Regions from separate parts of the Bradyrhizobium sp. LjRoot220 genome, predicted to be linked through region 1. Evidence: riboswitches for the same ligand, from Rfam matches in the RefSeq annotation. Region 1 holds a riboswitch; the other holds the start of a gene.
The links. A riboswitch is a leader RNA that binds a small molecule or an ion and turns the genes downstream of it on or off. The one in region 1 is predicted to bind S-adenosylmethionine.

Region 1 (7,078 bases):
CTGCGACTCGAACAGGATGCGCAGGAAGGCCGCGAACTCCTTCGCGCCGCCACGGCTCGCACCAAAGCTTGGCGCGATCTCCTCGAAATACTGCATGCCGATCAGTTTGCCGGTGAGGCGCAACAAATATCCGGCATCCTCCGGCCCGAAGCATTGCACCAGTACCGGGGCCGCGGTCTTCACATATTCCATCGCGTAGTTGCGATAGGCCTTTTCCAGCCGCGGCTTTGGCCAGCTGGCAACCGGCAATTCGGGGGCGGCGGCCGGATCGAAGCGCGGCGCCTCGAGATGCCGCGCGAACACCATGCGCGCATCGAGTTCGAGCGGATGATCGTATTCGCAATAATAGCCTTCCAGCCCGTCCTGACCGTCGACGCTCTGCTTGGTGCAGACGAAGCCGAGATTGAGATTACCCAGCGCTGCGCCATTGTTGGCGTGCCATCCCCGCAGCATCGCGCGCGACACTTCGCCGGGCACGCCGCAGATCGCAGTCCCGCGCCAGATCCAGCGCGGCGGCGGATAGCGGATCCAGGCTTTTCGATCGGTCTCGTACATGTATTCGACATGGACGCCGCCGATCCAGTTGGAGAGATAATGATACTGCGCCGCCGCGACCGCCGGCGGCAGATGATCGAGGCCAAGTTTTTTCAACCCGGGCAGGAAGCGTTCCCTCTGCTGGCGGCGAAACACCCGGAACACGAATTCTGCGGCATCCGCCGTACCGCGGCGGGAGACGACGGTGAGAACAAGGCCGGTGAAAAACGCGTGGTAGAGATCGGCGACGCTGCGCCATCTGGCCCATTGCGCTTGCTGCGCGCGGTCATCGTTCGCCTCGGTCATCGCCATCCCGGTTCCCTTTCTCTCCGCAAGCACGCGTTGCGGTTGCTCAATTCACGCGAATTTCATGGCGGGCACCGCGAACGATGGCCGGCGTTCCGCATTGGTGCAGCGATATGCACCGCATTGTACATCGATATGCAAGGAGCCGTCATGCATAGCCATCTTCGGCTGGCGCTATGTCTGGGCGCGCTGGCACTTCCGCTCGCCGCCTGCAACGAACAGGCCCCCTCGGGCTCCGCGGAGCAGACCTACGGTCCCTCCCCCAAATTGCCGTCGCCGCAAATCTCGTGGATACCGACCGTCAACATCGCCGCCGCCAAGGGCTGGCCGGAAGGCGGCAAGCCCACCGCGGCCAACGGCATGGCCGTCGATGCCTTCGCCAGGGGGCTCGAACATCCGCGCACAATCTACGTGCTGCCAAATGGCGACGTGCTGGTGGCCGAGTCCAACGCGCCGCCGCAACCGGAAGGCGGCAAGGGGATCAAAGGCTTCTTTTTCAAGTGGGCGCAAAGTCGTGCCGGCGCCGGCGTGCCGAGCGCGAACCGCATCACGCTGCTCCGCGACGCCGATGGCGACGGCGCCGCTGAAACCCGCAGCGTCTTCCTGAGCGGCCTGAACTCGCCGTTCGGCATGATGCTGGTCGGCGAGGATTTCTATGTCGCCAATACCGATGCGATCATGAAGTATCCCTACCATACCGGCGATACCAGCATCACGACACCCGGCGTCAAGCTCGTCGACCTGCCCGCGGGCCCCCTCAACCATCACTGGACCAAGGACCTCACCGCCAGCCCCGACGGATCGAAGCTTTACGCCACCGTCGGCTCCAACAGCAACGTCGCCGAGAACGGCATCGAGGCCGAGACCGATCGCGCCGCCGTCCTCGAGGTCGATCGCGCCAGCGGGTCGCGGCGGGTGTTTGCATCCGGCCTGCGCAATCCGAACGGACCTGCCTGGGAGCCGCACACCGGCGCTCTTTGGGTCGTTGTCAACGAGCGCGACGAACTCGGCAACGATCTGGTGCCGGACTACATGACCTCGGTGAAGGACGGCGCGTTCTAGGGCTGGCCCTACAGCTACTTCGGCGACCGCGTCGATACGCGCGTGGAGCCGCGACGTCCCGACATGGTCGCGAAAGCGATGGCGCCGGACTACGCGCTGGGCGCGCACACCGCTGCGCTCGGACTGACGTTCAACACCGGCAATCTGTTTCCGCCAGCGATGGCCGGCGGCGCCTTCATCGGCCAGCACGGCTCGTGGAATCGCAAGCCACTGGCCGGCTACAAGGTGATCTTCGTGCCGTTCACTGGTGGCAAACCTTCCGGCCCGCCGCAGGACGTGCTGACCGGTTTCGTCAATGACGACGGCGAAGCTCGCGGACGTCCGGTCGGCGTGCGGCTCGACAAGCAGGGCGCGCTCCTGGTCGCCGACGACGTCGGCAACACGATTTGGCGCGTGACGCCTGCGACGAAGTCGGCGGCGCGGTAACTCACCCCTCATGGTGAGGAGCGCGTCTTCGCGCGTCTCGAACCACGCTTTGCCCTACGGGCTACGCGTGGCGCAGCCACTCACCAAAAAGCAAAGCGTGCCCGGCGAAGCCCAACGGGCGAAGACGGGCTCCTCCAGCGATGAGCTTACGCTCACGCGGGGATGAGGGAGTGAACCTGGCTACACCCGGAAATGCTTGCTCAGCTTCAGGCCCTGCGCCTGGTAGTTCGAGCCGATGCGCTGGCCGTACATGGCGTCGGGCCGCGCCAGCATTTTCTCGTAGACGAGGCGGCCGACGATCTGGCCGTGCTCGAGGATGAACGGCACCTCGCGCGAGCGCACTTCGAGCACGGCGCGCGAGCCCTGCCCGCCGGCGCCGGCATAGCCGAAGCCGGGATCGAAAAAGCCGGCGTAATGCACACGGAATTCGCCGACCAGAGGGTCGAACGGCACCATCTCGGCGGCGTAATCCGGCGGAATCTGCACCGCCTCTTTCGAGGCGAGGATGTAGAATTCGCCGGGATCGAGGATCAGGCTGCCGTCGGGGCGCGCGGCGATCGGCTCCCAGAATTCATCGACCGCATAGCCGCCGCGGCGGTCGACATCGACCACGCCGGTGTGGCGCTTGGCGCGATAGCCGACGAAGCCGCCGGAACTCTCGCCGCTGAGATCGACGCTCAGTGCCACGCCATTGGCGAGATCGGCGTCGTCGATATCGACCAGCCGCTCGGCGTCATGCAGCGCGTCCAGCTCGTCGGCGTTCAGAATCGCGTCGCCGGTGCGAAAGCGCACCTGTGACAGCCGCGATCCCTCGCGCAGCAACACCGGAAACGTCTTCGGACTGATTTCGGCATAGAGCGGCCCGTGATAGCCCGCGCCGATCATGTCGAAGCGGCGCGTGCCATCGGCGATCACGCGGGTGAACACGTCGAGCCGCCCGGTCGAACTTTTCGGGTTGGCGGCGGCGACGATCTCCGGCGGCAACGCAAGGCTCTCCAGCAGCGGCACGATGTAGACGCAATTGGTCTCCAGCACCGCCCCGTCGGTGAGGTCGATCTCGTGCAGTTTCAGTTCGTCGATACGCTCGGCGACCGTCGCACCCGGCCCGGGCAGGAAGCTCGCGCGCACCCGGTAGGCGACGTCGCCGAGGCGCAGGTCGAGGCTGGCGGGCTGGATCTGGCTTTCGACAAAGGGATAGGCCGGCAGGATCAGGCCCGCATCCGCCATCGCCGCGATCATGCGGTCGGGCAGGATTCCGTTGGCGTCGGGCGGCAGCGTGAACGGCACGGCGGTCCTCAAGGAGCCCGGGTCCTGAAGGAGCCCGGAAGGATGACCCAGATGTCATCCAAACCTCATAAATATGGGTATTTACGGGTTATCCGATGGCTGGCTTGACGAAAAGGGCGCGAGGGAATATCAGCATGACTTATCCCGTGGTGATTTGAGCCGGCCGGCTTGCAGCCACGTTAAACAAGTCGCTAAACAGGCCGGGGACACGTGTGATCCCGGCCTGTGGAAATTTTTCCAGGCCGGTTTTTTGTGACCATTTTCAATGGTGGTCACGACGGAGGTCACATGTCTGAGACTGGTTCTACCAAGCGTTTTCGTCCCGAAACCCGCCTTGTCCATGGCGGCACGCTACGCTCGCAATTCGGCGAGACGTCTGAGGCGCTATTCCTCACCCAAGGCTACGTCTACGACTCCGCGGAGCAGTGCGAGGCCCGATTCAAGGGCGAGGATCCCGGCTTTATCTATTCGCGCTATTCCAATCCGACGATTGAGATGTTCGAGCGCCGCATGATGCAACTCGAGGGCGCGGAAGCCGCGCGCTCGACCGCGACCGGCATGGCCGCGGTGACGACCGCGATCCTCGCACCGCTCCGGGCCGGCGACCACGTCGTCGCTTCGAAAGCCCTGTTCGGCTCCTGCCTTTACGTGGTGCAGGATCTCCTGCCGCGCTACGGGATCGAGACGACGCTGGTCGACGGTCTCGATCTCGACCAGTGGCAGCGCGCATTGCGGCCGAACACCAAGTCCTTCTTCCTGGAGAGCCCGACCAATCCGACGCTCGACGTGCTCAACATCCCGGCGATTGCCGAGATCGCGCACAGTGGCGGCGCACGGTTGATCGTGGACAATGTGTTCGCCACACCGATCTGGCAGAGCCCGCTTTCGCTTGGCGCCGACGTCGTTGTCTACTCCGCCACCAAGCACATCGATGGCCAGGGCCGCTGCCTCGGTGGCATCATCCTGTCCTCGGAAGCGTTCGTCGCCGAGCACCTCCATAATTTCATGCGCCACACCGGCCCGTCGCTGTCGCCGTTCAACGCCTGGGTCCTGCTCAAGGGACTGGAGACGCTGGCGGTACGGGTGCGCGCGCAGACCGAGACCGCCGGCAAGGTCGCCGACGCGCTGGCGAACAATCCGAAAATCTCGCGGCTGATCTATCCCGGCCGCGCCGATCATCCGCAGGCCGAACTGGTGAAGCGACAGATGCGCGCCGGCTCGACCCTGATCGGCTTCGAGGTCAAAGGCGGCAAGCAGGCCGCGTTCCGCACCCTCAATGCGTTGCAGGTCTCGCGGATCTCGAACAATCTCGGCGACGCCAAGAGCCTCGTCACCCATCCGGCGACCACGACCCATCAGCGGCTGTCGCCGGAGGCGCGCGCCGAACTCGGCATCAGCGAGGGCTTTATCAGATTCTCCGCCGGGCTCGAGCATGCCGATGATCTGATCGAGGATTTTGCGCAGGCGCTGGAGCAGGCGTGAGAGGGCGGCACACGCAGCCACACACAGGTGTCGTCCCGGCCTTGAGCCGGGACCCATAACCACAGGGTGTTGTGAGTTAGGGAAGTCGTCAACCACTGCTTCAATCAGCAGGGCCGCGGCCTGGGTCCCGGCTCAAGGCCGGGACGACAAAACTCACATCGGCCTGTACGTCCGCACGTTCGAGGGCACGTTGACGCCGAGCTTGATCTGGCCGACGGAGCGGATGATGTCGTCGCCGAGCAGTTGCGCAAAGCAGGCGTAGCCCCAGTCGCTCATGTGCAGGCCGTCGGCGATGACGAAATTCTCGATCGGGATCGCTTGCTTCTCGTGCCAGTCGCGCATCACCTCGAAGCGCGGGAAGATGCCGACCTTGCGCAGCTCGGCGACCTTGTTGAGCAGATTGATCATCTTGCCCGCGCTCTCCGCGCGTGCGTTGACGGCCGGCGAATATTGCGGATCGATCAGCACCAGATCGGCGCCGGTCTTCTGAATGCGCGCGATACCGTCTTCCACCAGCTTGATGGTGTCGGCGGGATCGAGATTGCGCAGCACGGCGTTGGTGCCGACCTGCCAGATCACCAGATCCGGGTTCATGTCGATGACCGAGGTCTGCAGCCGCTTCATCATTTCAGGCGCGTCCTCGCCGCCCTGGCCGCGATTGATCACGGTGATGTCGGCGGTCGGATATTGCCGGCGCAGCTGCGCCGCGAGGCGGTTGGGATAGTTGAATTCCGGCGAGGTCGCGCCGAAGCCCGCGGTCGACGACGAGCCGAACGCGATGATGACCACCGGCTCGCCCGCCGCGAGCTTGCCCGCGACACGCGGCAGCGATGCCATCTTCTTGCCGCCACCCTTTGCCGGCAGGCAGGGAACGCGGCTGAAGATATCGGCGGCTGATTTCGCGACTTCCTTTGCCTTGTCGACCGCCTTGCCGGTGAGGCTCCTTTGCTGCGCCGGAGCGGACGGGTCGGTGGCCGCCACACTGCCCGCCCCCGCGCTCGGCGCCTGTGGTTTAGCCGCTTCCGCCTTGTTCGATTCAGCCTTGTTCGATTCAGCTTTGCTCGCTTCAGTCTTGCTCGTCTCAGCCTTGCCCGGTTCAGCCTTGCCCGAGCCGGATAGCGTCGCCGCCTGCTGGGCGGCCTGGGTCGGCTCCGCCTGCACCGGCAAAACCGACGCCGGCGTCAGCAGTGCCGTCGCCGCGAGGGCGAGCGCTGCCAGCGATGCGGACGGGGAAAAAGGGCAGTAGCAACTCATTTACGCCAGTTCCTCAATTCTGCTGCGCCGGGTTCACATGCGCCGCGTCGATCACGAATTTCGACAGCGCGCGGCCGAGGCAATCGTGCACCCGCTTGGCGAGGTCGAGGCCATGCGCCGTGCTGGACAGGTCGAAGTCTCCGGCGTCGCTCCAGTGCCGCATGATGGCGAAACGGTCGAACAGGGGAACGTCATGCTGCTGCGCCACCACCCGCATATTATCCAGGTAGGGCGGTGCGGAAATCATCGTTTCGGTGCGCGGACTGTATTGCAGGTTCATCAAGACCACGTTGGCCCCTGCATTTTGCACCGCAACAACGCCTTCGTCGACAGCGGCGCGAAAATCATCGGGATCGATGGATCGGATAGCATCGTAGGTGCCGGTCTGCCAGATAACCAAAGTAGGCTTTCTTGCTTCCACGAGCTTAACAAGTCCGCTTGCGACCTCTTCGGCCGTCTTCTTTACCTGTAGTTCCAGGGAGACGTTCACCGCGACCTTCGGAAGCATCTCCTTTAACATCGCCTGCAGGCGGCCAGGATAGGCGCTGCCTTCGGATGCCAGGATGGTCGAAGACCGGCTGCCCACCACCAGAATTTCCAGCCGGCGTTCGCTGACGATGGCCGTCTCGACCTTGGGCAGCGGGCTCTCGGAGGTGAGCAGATAGGCCGGGACCTCGCAATTCGGCGGGGCAAGCTCGGCGCGCGCGGGGGCCACGGCCAGCAAGCC
Region 2 (7,078 bases), on a different contig from region 1:
CCAGTCCAGTCCCTTCATGATGGCGAAGCTGGTGCCGTTCTCGGCGCGGCCGCTTCCAGCGAAGGCCCGTATGGCGAGAATCTGAGCGCCCGGCGCCACGCCAAGCAGGCGGCCATTGGCTGCGATGCCGCCGGCAATGGCGGTGCCGTGGGGATGGACCTGGACACCGACATCTGATCCGATCGCGTCGAACGTATCGACAATGTCACCGGCAAGATCGGGATGCGCCACATCGATACCGGAATCGATCACCGCAACCAGGACCTTGTTGCCACGCGCCAGCTGATGCGCTTCGCGAAGCCGCATCTTTTCCAGCATGTCCAGCATGTATTGTCCGGGATCGCCCTCGCCCGAACCGGTTGCCGCTACCGCGCTTTTTTGCTCGATCAGGGCGTAGAGATAGTTCGGTTGTGCAAACAGCACACTGGCATCGGTCTCGAGCGCGCGCACCACGGTCGTCACCGAACGAGCATCGGGAATTCGCAAGCGCACCAGCGTGGTGCCGCCAAGCTGGAAGTTGAATGTCTCGAGATTGGCGAGACGAAACCGCTGGGCCAGCGTGTCGATCTGCTGGCTGTTCATGGTATTGGCGACTTCAACCACCACTTCGCTCGGCACGTAGCGCCGTTCACCCGCCGGCGGGACGCCGCTCGGGGTGCGCGTCGCCTGCTGCGGTGAGCGGCCATCCGGCCTCCTGTCTTCCTTACGCTCTCTTTTCGTGGCCTGGACGGGCTTCTTTTCGGCAGGAACGGCCTTCGTACCGGATTTGGACTCCTTGCCGGCGCCGCCGGAGGGCTTCCGGCTCTTGTCGCGGGCAGATTCGACGGCCTGCTGGACCGCGTTGCTGGTAATCGAACGTTCGACTCCCACGCCCATTCCCGCCATAGACGGCAAGGCGATGCCGCCGGTGCCCGCGCCCAGGATTGCAAGCAGGATGATGAGACGCCTGGACGATCGTGCGCCGAACATCGGGATGCTCCGGAAGCAGGTCCAACGGGGGCATTGTACAACAAACATAGCTTACCGCAGGACCGCGGTGCGATCCAGACAGTGCGGCCGTTCACGTTGCTTACCGCTGCTGCTGAGGCCGTTCAGTTGCGAAATTGGCGCAAGCCGCAACAGCCAAGGGGCTCGTGAATTCGAGCCCCTTGGCGTCGCTGTCGGGTTAACCCTGCTCAACGGATCCGGATGACGCCCGGCGTCGGGACGGTGCGGATCGGCACCGCGTTCATCGGGCGGGGGCCGAAGTACGTCACGCCGCCGTACTGGCCGCTGCGCGATGGAAGGGCATACGGCCGCGCTCCGCCGAGGAACGTCACGTTGCCCATCTGGCCGGGACGGCTCGGCAGGGCCACGGGCCGCCCGCCGAAGAACGTCACGTTGCCCATCTGGCCGCTGCGGGGGGCGAACGTGTAGGCCGACGCGTTGCCAAGGTACGTGAAGCCGCCGTAGTTGGGCCTGACCTGCGCCGCGGCGGGAGACGAAGTGGTCAGTACGGTAGCGCCCGCGCCGCAGAGGATCGTGGCAGCGAACAGGGTGGTGGTCAGAACTTTGCGATAGATCGACATGGTGCTTGTCCTTCTGGCTGGGGCCGGCCAATCCGGCCCATGACTTCAGAGACGGACAGGCTTCCGTTTTTTTCCGGTACCGCGCCGATTCTCGATTATTTTTCTTGATTGTTGCGGCCGGCAACGCGGGCACGCTCGAATTTGCCAACCATTTCAACGTGGATTCCCCCGTCCGATCTTTTAAAAAAGATCGCGGGCCGTCCCGTCCCGAAGCAGGGGGCGCTGGCCATCGCGGACGTTGGGTCGGGATGCGGTCGACACAGCTGCCCGTCGGACCGCGGGCATGCGGACACGCTTTCATTCGCGGGTAGGACGCCGCCGCGGTGGAGCGGCCCCTTCGTCCTACTCCGGCTTCTTCGTTAAATTCGCGTGCGGGCGGCCGAAGTCGGGCGCCGCCGAATCCTGGCCGATCTCGACGATGCCGCGGCGGATGGCGCGGGTGCGGGTGAAGTGCTCGAACAGCGCCTCGCCGTCGTTGCGCCGGATCGCGCGCGTGAGCTTGGAGAGATCCTCGTTGAAGGTGCCGAGCATCTCCAGCACGGCTTCCTTGTTGGCCAGGAACACGTCGCGCCACATTGTGGGGTCCGACGCCGCGATGCGCGTAAAATCGCGAAAACCGCCGGCGGAGAATTTGATCACTTCCGACGACGTCACCTGCGCCAGCTCATCGGCGGTGCCGACGATGGTGTAGGCGATCAGATGCGGCAGATGGCTGGTGATCGCCAGCACCAGATCGTGATGGTCCGGCGTCATGATCTCGACCTTGGCGCCGAGCCCGGCCCAGAACGCGCGCAGCTTTTCCACCGCCGCGGCATCGGTGCCTTCCGGCGGCGTCAGGATGCACCAGCGGTTGATGAAGAGTTCGGCAAAGCCGGAGTCCGGACCGGAATGCTCGGTGCCGGCGACGGGATGGGCGGGAACGAAGTGGACGCCCGGCGGGATATGCGGTCCCATGTCGCGGGCGATGGCGCCCTTGACCGAGCCGACGTCGGACACGATCGCGCCCGCTTCGAGGAATGGCGCAATCTCCTCCGCGACCGGACCGCAGGCACCGACGGGAATGGAGAGGATGACGAGGTCGGCGCCGTTGACCGCTTCGGCGTTGGTTTCCAGCACGCGGTCGACGACGCGCAATTCTTCCACCCGCGCGCGGGTCTTGGCGGAGCGTGCCGTGGTGACGATCTCGCCGGCAAGCCCTTGCGCGCGGGCGGCGCGGGCGATCGAACCGCCGATCAGGCCGAAGCCGATCAGCGCGACGCGTTTGAAGAGGGGTTCGGTACTCACTTGGCTCTCACTTGCCCGCGATGAAATCGCGCAGGCCGTCGACGACGAGGCGGTTGGCCTCTTCGGTGCCGATGGTCATCCGCAGTGAATGCGGCAGGCCGTAATTGTTCAACGCCCGCAGCACGAGGCCGCGCCTGGTCAGATACGCATCGGCATCCGCCGAGGTCTTGCCCTTCTCCAGCGGAAAATGGATCAGCACAAAATTCGCCACGCTCGGCGTCACCTTCAGCCCGAGCTTGCTGATTTCTTCGGTCAGCCAGTTGCGCCAGTGCTCGGTGAAGTTCTTCGACATCTGGACGTGGGCGGTGTCCTCGATCGCGGCGACCGCCGCCAGCATCGCCGGCGTCGAGACGTTGAAGGGCCCGCGAATGCGGTTGACGGCGTCGACGATGTTGGCCGGGCCGAACATCCAGCCGATCCGCAGCGACGCCAGCCCGTGGATCTTGGAGAAGGTGTGGGTCACCACGGTGTTTTCGGTGGTCGCCACCAGCTCGATGCCGAGCTCGTAATCGTTGCGCGAGACGTAGTCGGCATAGGCGGCGTCGAGCACCAGCAGCACATGATCGGGCAGGCCGGCGCGCAGCCGCTTGACCTCGTCGAACGGAATGTAGGTGCCGGTCGGGTTGTTCGGATTGGCGAGCCACACCATCTTGGTGCGCGGCGAAACCAGTTTTAGGATCGCATCGACGTCGGCGGTGAAATTGGTCTCGGCCGCCACGACGTTCGTGGCGCCGTTCGCCATGGTCGCGATCGGGTACACCAGGAAGCCGTGGGCGGTCGAAATCGCCTCGTCTCCGTGCTTGAGATAGGTGTGCGCCAGCAAATTGAGGATCTCGTCGGAGCCGGCGCCGCAGATGATGCGGGCAGGATCGAGCCCGAAGGCGCGGCCGATCGCTTCGCGCAGCACGCGTGAGGTGCCTTCCGGATAGTCATGCAAATGCGCGGCCGCGTCCCGGTACGCCGCCAGCGCCTTCGGCGACGGGCCGAACGGCGTCTCGTTGGCGGACAGTTTGAACACCTTGCGGCCCGGCTCGGCCACCGGGCTCTTGCCGGGGGTGTAGGGCGCAATATCGAGAATGCCGGGGTTCGGCACGGGGCGGGACATTTTTGGGCTCCGGATCGTCAGGGCGTCGACTTGTCGACTTAAGATTTGGCCGCCCCGTTCGGGGGCACCGTATAACGCGTTGCGTGGCTGCCGACGAGGGCCGAGGAGCGCACCGACGCGCCGGCCTCGATCAGGGCGGTCTTGATCTTCTCCATCCCGGTGCCTGATATCGACACCAGCAGCGCCGCGCCGTCGAAGGCGGTATCGGGCACGGCGACGATTTCGGCGAGCGGCGCCAGCGCGCGCGCGATCTCGGCATTCCAGCCGGAGACGCGCACGCTCCAGGTCTCGACTTCGGTCACCATGGCGTTGTCGGCAACGCGCGAGACCACGAATACCGGCAACGCGGCCGGATGGTCGGCGCGTTCGAGGAACGGCCACCGCGCGATGATCTTCGGTGCGCCGTCCGCTTCGAGTTCGATCCACCACGGTGTGCGGCTCGACGCCGCCGAGACCAGCGCCAGATCGCCCTTCGATTTCGCCACCGCCTCGACCGCGGCTTGGGCGCTGAAGTGCGAGACGTATGGCACCACGAATCCGAAATGAAACCGCGCCGAATCCCGCATCGCGGATTCGCCGACCGAGACGTCGGCATGCACCGCGAACGGCGCCTGGACGTAGGTGAACGTCGAGATGATGACCCGCCAGATGCTCTCGATGGTGTCGATCGGGAGGATGCCGCGGTGCCGTTCCACCAGCCGCCGCATCATGTCGGCCTCGCGCGCCGGGCGAAATGCCGAGCCGACTTCCTGGGTCTCCTTGACCTGGATCAGCCGATCGATGATGTCGCCACGCGCCATCAACAGGCGGTGGACCTGCTCGTCGATCGCGTCGATCTCCTGGCGCAGCACCGCGAGCGAGGGCGGGGCGGGGGGTGCTTTGGACATGTTCTAGCCTTTAGCGCCGGGGGCCGAAATCACCGGCAAATACAACGACATTGATTAGGAAAGACGGCCACCGAAAGCAAAGAGAAACATCGCCATTGGGGACGTCGCGGGCGGGTTAACCATGGGCCTGCCTTGACGAAAAGCTCGCTTCGGACTAGCTTTGGCCCATTCCGTGGTCATTTGAGCCGGCCGGCTTGCAGCCACGTTAAACAACTCGCTAAACAGGCCGGGGACAGAAGTGATCCCGGTCGAACCTTTGTTCAGGCCGGGTTTTTTATGGCCTGATTTCTGTCCGAGAGGACCTCCGTCGAGGAGGTCGGTGGCCGAGATGACGAATGTGCAGTCGATACCGAGCCCTTCGATTCCGAGTCCCTCCATCCATAGCGAGGACCGGGCCCATGAGGCGGACCATCCGACGTCGCAGGTCGTCAGGTTCGGCATCGACCAGCCGCTCAAGCTCGATTGCGGCGTCGATCTGGCGCCGTTCCAGATCGCCTACCAGACCTATGGCGAGCTGAACGCGGACCGTTCCAACGCCATTCTGATCTGCCATGCGCTGACCGGCGATCAGCATGTCAACAATCCGCATCCGGTCACCGGCAAGCACGGCTGGTGGGACACCCTGGTCGGTCCTGGCAAGCCGCTCGACAGCAACCTCTATTTCATCATCTGCAGCAATGTGATCGGCGGCTGCATGGGCTCGACCGGGCCGGCCTCGACCAATCCGGCCACCGGCAAACTGTGGGGCCTCGATTTCCCGATCATCACCATTCCCGATATGGTGCGCGCGCAGACCATGCTGATCGATCGCTTGGGCATCGACACGCTGTTTTGTGTGGTTGGCGGCTCGATGGGCGGCATGCAGGCGCTGCAATGGACCGCGGCCTATCCCAAACGCGTGTTCTCGACGCTGGCGATCGCCTGCTCGACGCGCCATTCGGCGCAGAACATCGCGTTTCATGAACTCGGCCGCCAGGCGGTGATGGCCGATCCGGACTGGCGCGGCGGGCGCTATTTCGACCATGGCACGCATCCGCATCGCGGCCTCGGCGTGGCGCGGATGGCGGCCCACATCACCTATCTGTCGGACGCGGCCTTGCATCGCAAATTCGGCCGGCGGATGCAGGACCGCGAGCTGCCGACGTTCTCGTTCGACGCGGATTTCCAGGTCGAAAGCTATCTGCGTTATCAGGGCTCGTCGTTCGTCGAGCGGTTCGACGCCAACTCCTATCTCTATCTGACGCGGGCGATGGATTACTTCGACATCGCCGCCGACCACAATGGCGTGCTGGCGCAGGCGTTCCGCGGTATCCAGACCCGCTTTTGCGTGGTGTCGTTCACGTCGGACTGGCTGTTCCCGACCTCGGAATCTCGCGCGCTGGTGCATGCGCTGAACGCGTCGAGCGCGCGGGTGTCGTTCGCCGAAATCGAAACCGATCGCGGCCACGACGCCTTCCTGCTCGACGTGCCCGAATTCTTCGACATCTCCCGCGCCTTTCTGCAGTCCGCAGGCAAGGCCCGGGGCCTGAAAGAGACCGGTGGTTGATATGTCGATGTCGTCTCAGCAGACCCTGCCGCTCAACGGCATCGAGCCGCACCGCACCGAAGATCTTCGCAGCGATCATTTGCTGGTCGCCGAAATGGTCCAGAGCGGCGCAAGGGTGCTCGACGTCGGCTGCGGCGACGGCGAACTGCTGCAACTGCTGGAAAGCCGCGGCATTGACGGCCGCGGCATCGAGCTGTCGCGCGAGGGCGTCAACCGCTGCGTCGCCAAAGGCCTTGCGGTGGTGCAGGGCGACGCCGACACCGACCTCGTCAATTATCCCGACGACGCCTTCGACTATGTGATCCTGTCGCAGACGCTTCAGGCGACCCGGCAGCCGAGGGTGGTCTTGGAAAACCTGCTGCGGATCGGCCATCGCGCCATCGTCTCGTTTCCGAATTTCGGGTTCTGGCGGATGCGGCTGCAATTGCTGGTCGGCGGCCACATGCCGCGCACCGAAAACCTGCCGGCGACCTGGTACGACACGCCGAACATCCATTTCTGCACCATCAAGGATTTCGTGCAGCTCTGCGACGAGATCAACGTCAAGATGGAACGCGCGGTCGCCCTCGACCTCTACGGCCGCCCGCTGCGGCTCAATCTGCCGTGGTGGTTCTGGAACATGTTCGGCGAGCAGGGCGTGTTTTTGCTGACCCGGGGGAAGAAGTAACTATCGCCGTCATCGTTCTTA

Region 2: it holds a riboswitch for S-adenosylmethionine, as region 1 does, so the genes downstream of both, metX (homoserine O-acetyltransferase MetX) here and ACSQ84_RS28270 (O-succinylhomoserine sulfhydrylase) in region 1, are expected to answer to the same signal.

What each region holds. Positions count from the first base shown of each region.
Region 1 covers NZ_CAXUPS020000008.1:133,693-140,770, reverse strand. The annotation lists gene ACSQ84_RS28285 (hypothetical protein) at 1-840, opposite strand, end outside; partial or broken gene ACSQ84_RS28280 (PQQ-dependent sugar dehydrogenase) at 991-2,328, shown strand; gene ACSQ84_RS28275 (2'-deoxycytidine 5'-triphosphate deaminase) at 2,509-3,615, opposite strand; SAM riboswitch at 3,752-3,831, shown strand; gene ACSQ84_RS28270 (O-succinylhomoserine sulfhydrylase) at 3,904-5,097, shown strand; gene ACSQ84_RS28265 (GDSL-type esterase/lipase family protein) at 5,251-6,351, opposite strand; gene ACSQ84_RS28260 (SGNH/GDSL hydrolase family protein) at 6,365-7,078, opposite strand, start outside.
Region 2 covers NZ_CAXUPS020000009.1:211,199-218,276, forward strand. The annotation lists gene ACSQ84_RS30025 (S8 family peptidase) at 1-969, opposite strand, end outside; gene ACSQ84_RS30030 (hypothetical protein) at 1,176-1,568, opposite strand; gene ACSQ84_RS30035 (prephenate/arogenate dehydrogenase family protein) at 1,911-2,852, opposite strand; gene hisC (histidinol-phosphate transaminase) at 2,860-3,957, opposite strand; gene ACSQ84_RS30045 (chorismate mutase) at 3,996-4,844, opposite strand; SAM riboswitch at 5,007-5,086, shown strand; gene metX (homoserine O-acetyltransferase MetX) at 5,173-6,390, shown strand; gene metW (methionine biosynthesis protein MetW) at 6,398-7,057, shown strand.